Symmachiella dynata: one gene and its partner. The protein of the gene in region 1 binds, or shares a complex with, the protein of each later gene. Links are inferred from orthologs where the notes say so. Each region holds a gene or a part of one and is shown on either strand. Other genes may lie near its edges.

Region 1 (3,187 bases):
AAGTCCCGGTTCCCGTCAAAGCGCGGTATCGCGGATTTCACCGCTTCGACCTGACAACCTGCATCGGCTGCGACAAATGCGCCGCTGCCTGTCCGGTGGATTGCATTTATATCGATAAAGTTAAAAGCCCTGTCGGCAAAGGTTTTCGGATCGAAGGTTATACGATTGACTACACCAAATGCATGTTTTGTGCATTGTGTGTCGAACCTTGTCCGGTCGATTGTATCTTCATGGGGTCGAACCACGACTTGAGCAGTTACGGCCGCGACGGTTGCGTGGTGGATTATTCCAAGTTGCCATTGGAAGTCGCATGGGGACAAACTACGCTCAATCCTACGGCTGTCGCGGAATCCAAAGTGCTCTCCGAACCAGTCTGGGTCAAAGGCGAACCAAGTCCGTTTGAACCGGCGGAATCATAGTCATTTGCGAGATACGCGTTATCACTTTCCTTTCAAAACCCACACGACGGAATCGCGACACAGAAACAACGATGGCTTTCAGGTTTTGAAGCTCATCACTAAAACCGCTGCCAAGAACGAGCATGCTTTTCGTAGGACGACCTGCATGTCCGTCACAGCAGCCTATTTCATACAATTGGCCTCACCATGGATTCCACAACATTCGATGGGAAGCTCTTCACGGTGGAAGAGGCCCGCAAAACCCTACCGTTAGTTCGCGCGATCGTCGGCGACATCGTGCGTCAGGCGAAGGACGTTCGAGAACGTCAAGATCGGTTGAAGCATCTGCATCACTCGCAGGTCAAACGGTCACAAGAGAGCGACGCCGACAATCCTTATCGTGAGGAAGTTGAGCAGATCGAACAAGAACTGCGCCGCGATGAAGAAAAGTTGCAGGAGTACGTCGACGAACTGCAGGAACTTGGCGTTGAATTCAAAGACTTCGAGCGTGGTCTCGTCGATTTTCCACACATGATGGACGGCCGGGTGGTTTACCTGTGCTGGCATCTGGGTGAGGAAGAACTCGCGTACTGGCACGAAGTGGACGCCGGATTCTCCGGACGTCACTCACTTCTAGAAGACTCGCTGACAAGCGAGAAGCCGCTGGATACGCACGACGCGAGCGAATGAAACATCCGCTCGAATTTAGCAAGCGGTAAGAAATAACGACTCAGTAAAATAACGACTCGGTAACGGTGCACCGACTCCCTGGATACGTAATAAGGCAATCGCAAGACAATGACGGATTTGGTCGGACACTTTTTGATGTTCTCGCTGGTCGGCGTGATTTTTCTTTTAGCTCCGTTGCTGATCGGCCTTTTGGTTCGTCCCAATAAGCCGACGGATGAAAAAATCTCCGTCTACGAGTGCGGCGAACCGACCATCGGCACCAGCTATATTCAGTTTGACCTAAGATTTTACGTGGTCGCATTGCTGTTTATTATCTTCGACGTCGAAGTCGCCTTCTTCTTTCCCTGGGCGATGATCTTCGGCGGCTCCATGCAGCTGGCCGATGCACAACTCGATCACCGCGCCGAACTGAGCGCCAAGCTGCTCGATCAACCCGCAACCGCCGCGACGCATGAAATTTCCCGGCAAACCGCCATGGACATCGGCTTGTTGGGCGTCGGAGACATTCTCGTCTTCTTCTCCGTGCTGCTTGTCGGTTTTGCCTACGTCTGGAAACGGGGTGACTTGGATTGGGTCCGGGCCGTGGCACAAGAAATTCAAGAAAAGGCCAAGCAGGACGGCCCGCCGGTTCCCGCGCCACTCCCCATCGAGCAACGTGAACCCGCACCTGTCGCGTAGCCCCGCGTCTCTCGATTGTCTTTGCGAATTCCCTTCTTGATCAGGCAACCCGCCACGATGAATGCCACAGAAATTCATAAGCAACTTGTTGAGAAATTTGGCGACAAAATCATCGCCGTCGACGCCGACGCTCTCGACCCCTGGATTGAAGTCGCCTCGGACGCGATTGTGGAAGTCACCACCTATCTGCGAGACGCAAGCGACTTGCGATTCGATGGGCTGAACAATCTGAGCGCCGTCGACTACTTTGAACCGGACGAAAAGAAGGCGGCCAAGTTCGAACACGAGCCGCACTTGGAAGTCGTCTACCATTTATACAGCTACACGCACAAGCATTTTTTGACGGTCAAAGTCAAACTCCCCCGTTGGCAAAACGACCAGCAAGGACAATTGCCGGAAGTACCCTCGGTAACTGGCGTGTGGGGCATCGCCGATTGGCACGAACGAGAAGCCTACGACCTGATGGGCATCCACTTCGCTGGACACCCAAATTTGCGGCGAATTCTCTGCCCGGAAGATTGGGTCGGTCATGCGTTACGCAAAGATTACGACTTTCCGCTCGAGTACCACGGCGTTCGCAACTAATCCTCGCCAGCGGCTTAGCGGGAGCCTCGCTCTTGCCAAGATGACATACGAACTCCGTGAGCAACTGCCGGCGGCACGGACTAAATTCAAACGACAACACAGCACCGCGAGACCGCGATGAGCATTCAAGTAGAAGATCCCCGGGTCATTGAGTTCGACGTCCGTACCGACGAGATGTTGGTCAATATGGGGCCGCAACACCCCAGTACCCACGGCGTGTTGCGATTGTTATTGCGGACCGACGGCGAAGTCGTGCACGAAGTCACGCCGCACATCGGCTACCTGCATCGTTGCGCGGAAAAAATTGGCGAGAACCTGTCTCCCCCACAATGGATTCCCTACACCGACCGGATGGACTATCTGGCCGGTATGAATATGAATCTGGGATTCGCGCTGGCCACCGAAAAACTCATCGGCATGGAAGTCCCGGAAAAGGCAATGACCCTGCGGGTGATGATTGCCGAATTGGGACGCATCGCCAGCCACTTGGTCGGCATGGGTGCCTATGGGCTGGACCTGGGCAGCTTCAGCCCGTTCCTCTACGCGTTTCGCGAACGCGAAATCATCCTCGATCTGTTCGAAGAAGTCTGCGGTGCGCGGCTGACCTACAGCTACATCACCGTCGGCGGCGCCACGCATGACCTGCCGGCATCGATCAACATTCCGCCCGGACTCGCTTCCTTGACCGGTCGTGATCCGCACGAACATGTCTCCTGGATGGAGGCAACCGAAATGTTCCTGGATTGGCTGGAGCCGCGGATTCTCGAGTACCACACGCTGCTGACTGAAAACTCCATCTTCATCAAGCGGACCGCTGCCATCGGCGAACTGTCGCG
Region 2 (3,220 bases), 5.1 Mb from region 1 along the record:
TCCGTCTAATCCCAATGCCGTATAGTTTGCGAACGCCACAAAATTCAAATTCGCGGCATTGAGTACCAACTCCACTCCCATCAACACGCCGATCGCGTTGCGTTTTGTGGCCATGCAGACCACACCCGCCACGAACAGCACGGCTGAGATGAAAATGCAAAAATTGAGTTCGCTTCCCATACGTTCACTTCCGTTGTTTCACCGCAGAACAAGCGGCGTTTAATTTAGCTCGCTGTCGTTTTTGCCAAAGGGTCGACTCGTCGCTTGGCCCGTGCCAAATACGCCGCACCGACCAGCACTACCAACAGATGCACTGAAACAATTTCAAACGGCAGCAAATACCCCACGCCTGTTGGTTCGCCGGGTTGATTCAGATCCTTGTCGGGCCGGACTCCCAGCAACGCGAAACCCAGCGGTCGAATCGTGCGGCCTTGTTGAGCGGTCGTGTAACCTTCAGGACGGTTTTCCGTTGAATGTCCGCTGACGACCCCGTCGACCGCGTGCCAATCCACACCAAAGGCAGAGACCGTGATCAATCCCAGCAGGGCCGAACTGACGATTGCCGCCACCACCCATTCGGTCGGTGAGGTTTTCATCGTGACATAAGGTCCGCTGGCGGTCAGCATGATCCCGAAAATTAACAGGACCAATGTCCCGCCGACATAGACCATCAGTTGCACCGCTCCGACAAAGTCGGCCTGTAGCAGAAAAAACAGCCCCGATGTCGAGCCGAGTGAAATAATCAGCCAAAAAGCCATTCGCACGATGTTTTGGCTCAGCACGACACCTAAAGCGCCGCCGCAAACTGCGATCCCAAACACCCAGAATAAGAACTCCTGAAACATTACCGCCCCTCCTCTTCAACGGCCGGCAACGGCGTGTCAGGTTGTGATTGCGTGGCGCTGGAATCCAATTGCGTCACCTTGTCCGCGATCGCTTCCCCGAAAAACTGTGTCCGCCCGTCGCCTTCATTGCCCCCTTTGATTTGATACATGGCCAATGGCCACAGCACCGCACCCAGGAACAACGCGCAACTCATCGGCAGCAGATACTTCAGGCAAGTCATCATCACCTGGTCGATCCGCAAACGGGGAAACGTCCAGCGAATCCAAATCTGCAAAAAGACGAGCAGGCTGCCCTTGGTGATGAACACAACCATAAAGAACAGATTGACAATGTAACTACTCAGCCCCCAGGGACCGGCGGATTGCAGCGAAACCAAGGTGTTGTCTAAAGGAGCGATCCCGGTGTACCAGCCGCCCAAGAACAGCAAGACGGCGATTCCACTGACCGCAAACATTCCCGCATATTCTGCCATGAAGAAATACGACCAGCGAATCCCGCTATATTCGGTATGAAAACCGGCAACCAATTCGCTCTCAGCTTCTGCCAAGTCAAAGGGAGCCCGTTTCACACTCGCCGTAGCCACGGTGAAATACACAAAGAACCCGAGGAACGTAAACGGATTGCGGAAGATGAGCCAATCGGAAAGAAACCAACCCGATTGCATTTGCCCAATCTCAACCAAGTTCAGCGACCCGACTGCCACAATCGGAATCAACGCACAGATTGCCATGGGAATTTCGTAGCTGACCATCTGGGCTGCTTCACGCATTCCGCCAAACAGGGCCCACTTCGAACCGCTCGCATACCCGGCCAGAATGATGCCGATCACTTCGAGCGACATCACCGCCAGTACGAAAAACAGGCCGATGTCGAGGTTCTGGGCGATCCAGCCGTTGCTAAACGGCAGGGCGATGAATGCGGCGAACGAGGCGACGAAGACAATATAAGGTGCCACACGGAACAGCATGCCGTCGGCAGCTTGTGGGCACAGGTCTTCCTTTTGGATCAACTTGATCCCGTCGGCCAACGTCTGCAACCAGCCGAACTTCCCGCCCACCCGGGTTGGGCCCAGGCGGTCTTGGATGCGACCGGAGACTTTTCGTTCCAACCAGATATAAAATAGCGGAGCAACAGCGAAAAAGTTAACGATGATCACCGCGTGAATCAGCGCTACTATCGCCCATTTCCACCAGGCATCGGTGAACATATCACCGATGCTATCAATTCCAAACAACGCAAATGTCACAAAAGTGCTCCCCACCGGAGGCAGAAACGGACCAACTTCGCAGAAGTTGATGCGTCCGGACATAACTGACAGCGGTTTGTGCAAAACCTCAAGCGACGTCCACGCCGCTCGCCACAACTGAAAGCCTCAGCGCATAACGCTTTCGGCGAATTCAGCAAAGCGTGAACTATGCCACAACTGTTGAGGCGATTCAAGCGACCGGCCGCGCAAGCTCTTCATTTCTCAAAATCGAGAAGCACCCGACGGTCCCGGTCGCCCTCTCGATCAATTGGAATTGGGACGTGTCGACCTATAGAAACACCCGTGCCATCCAAAGATTCGTGGAGCTCAGGGGGGCGCTTGTCAGTGTCGTACCCTCCACATGCACGTTGTTCACAGTTTCAGCCTAGGGGGGAAGCGTCGTGGAAATCTGAGTCACGGCAACCAGCTCGCAAAAAAGCCACCAGTCCATCAGGCTGGTGGCTTTTTGCACTTATTAAAAACGGCGAGTCCGCTAGCTGACCAGCGTGCGGTCAAGACAACGGGGATTGCAGCGAACCCGCCGGGTAGGTAGTCAGTCGTTCTCAATTTTCGCTTTGCTGTCTGTAATTCTGTCTCCCCGTCATTCCGGATCTATTAGTTCAGTTGGAATTGCCACTCTCGTTAGTCATGGTTCGTGTTGCTGCTCACACTGAAACATAACCGCGATTTCCGTGCCGTTGGGGTGAGACTCTCGCAGTTTTAAGACGCAACCCCATTTATAGGAGCATGTTGGGGTGAATCGGATCTCGCGCATGGTGATCCGCAGACATCTAAATCTGTCATCGATTGGACAACGTTTGTCGCGTATTAGCGGCGCTTTGGGGCCAGTGTGATTGACTTTGGACCATCGGATGGGCCGGTGGCCGTGCAGCGAACCTCTACATGCGGCCTTCGGCGATCAAGGCGACACCGGGGGAGCCATCGCGTTGGCATTCTTCGTAGAGCTCTACCAGTTCAGGGAGCTTGTCAGGAGCATCGATCAGGCGGTACTTCAACTGCCACGCTTGCAGGATTGGCTCTGTAAAAACACGGGCCGAGTCGTTGGGGATCGCGTCCTGATTTAGAAAGCTGCGATAACCGACCAGCGCGAAAAGCGGCAGCTGGTAG

Evidence for each region.
Region 2: the proteins of Mal52_RS01410 (region 1) and nuoH are in contact, whole or in part, in a cryo-EM structure (PDB 6KHJ), measured with the Thermosynechococcus vestitus proteins. The link is inferred for Symmachiella dynata from one-to-one orthologs. Residues at the interface, in WP_126986108.1 of Thermosynechococcus vestitus: Gly6, Tyr7, Glu8, Tyr9, Phe10, Gly12, Phe13, Leu14, Ile16, Cys17, Ser18, Pro21, Ala24, Leu25, Ala27, Ser28, Leu31, Arg32, Pro33, Ser35, Arg40, Leu41, Thr42, Thr43, Tyr44, Glu45, Ile51, Gly53, Ala54, Trp55; in WP_126985484.1 of Thermosynechococcus vestitus: Gln8, Lys26, Trp29, Leu30, Pro33, Met34, Met37, Leu38, Leu83, Ile84, Phe85, Lys86, Glu87, Asp88, Val89, Leu90, Pro91, Ala92, Thr100, Ala104, Val107, Ile108, Phe111, Leu112, Tyr114, Ile115, Ile125, Ser126, Leu128, Phe133.

The regions. Positions count from the first base shown.
Region 1 is NZ_CP036276.1:382,034-385,220, reverse strand. The notes cover bases 117-2,981. They hold Mal52_RS01410 (NADH-quinone oxidoreductase subunit A), read left to right. Parts: upstream 117-1,196; coding sequence 1,197-1,766; downstream 1,767-2,981. Other genes in these bases: Mal52_RS01400 (NADH-quinone oxidoreductase subunit D), read left to right, coding at 2,469-2,981; Mal52_RS01405 (NADH-quinone oxidoreductase subunit C), read left to right, coding at 1,824-2,351; Mal52_RS01415 (DUF2203 domain-containing protein), read left to right, coding at 606-1,088; Mal52_RS01420 (NuoI/complex I 23 kDa subunit family protein), read left to right, coding at 117-419. In the rest of the region: more of Mal52_RS01420, read left to right, coding at 1-116; more of Mal52_RS01400, read left to right, coding at 2,982-3,187. UniProt on the Escherichia coli protein: NDH-1 shuttles electrons from NADH, via FMN and iron-sulfur (Fe-S) centers, to quinones in the respiratory chain. The immediate electron acceptor for the enzyme in this species is believed to be ubiquinone.
Region 2 is NZ_CP036276.1:5,488,375-5,491,594, reverse strand. Bases 1-2,898 are described here. They hold nuoH (NADH-quinone oxidoreductase subunit NuoH), read right to left. Parts: upstream 2,156-2,898; coding sequence 845-2,155; downstream 1-844. Other genes in these bases: Mal52_RS20750 (NADH-quinone oxidoreductase subunit J family protein), read right to left, coding at 225-845; nuoK (NADH-quinone oxidoreductase subunit NuoK), read right to left, coding at 1-180. Outside these bases: Mal52_RS20740 (thiamine pyrophosphate-binding protein), read right to left, coding at 2,992-3,220. UniProt on the Escherichia coli protein: NDH-1 shuttles electrons from NADH, via FMN and iron-sulfur (Fe-S) centers, to quinones in the respiratory chain. The immediate electron acceptor for the enzyme in this species is believed to be ubiquinone.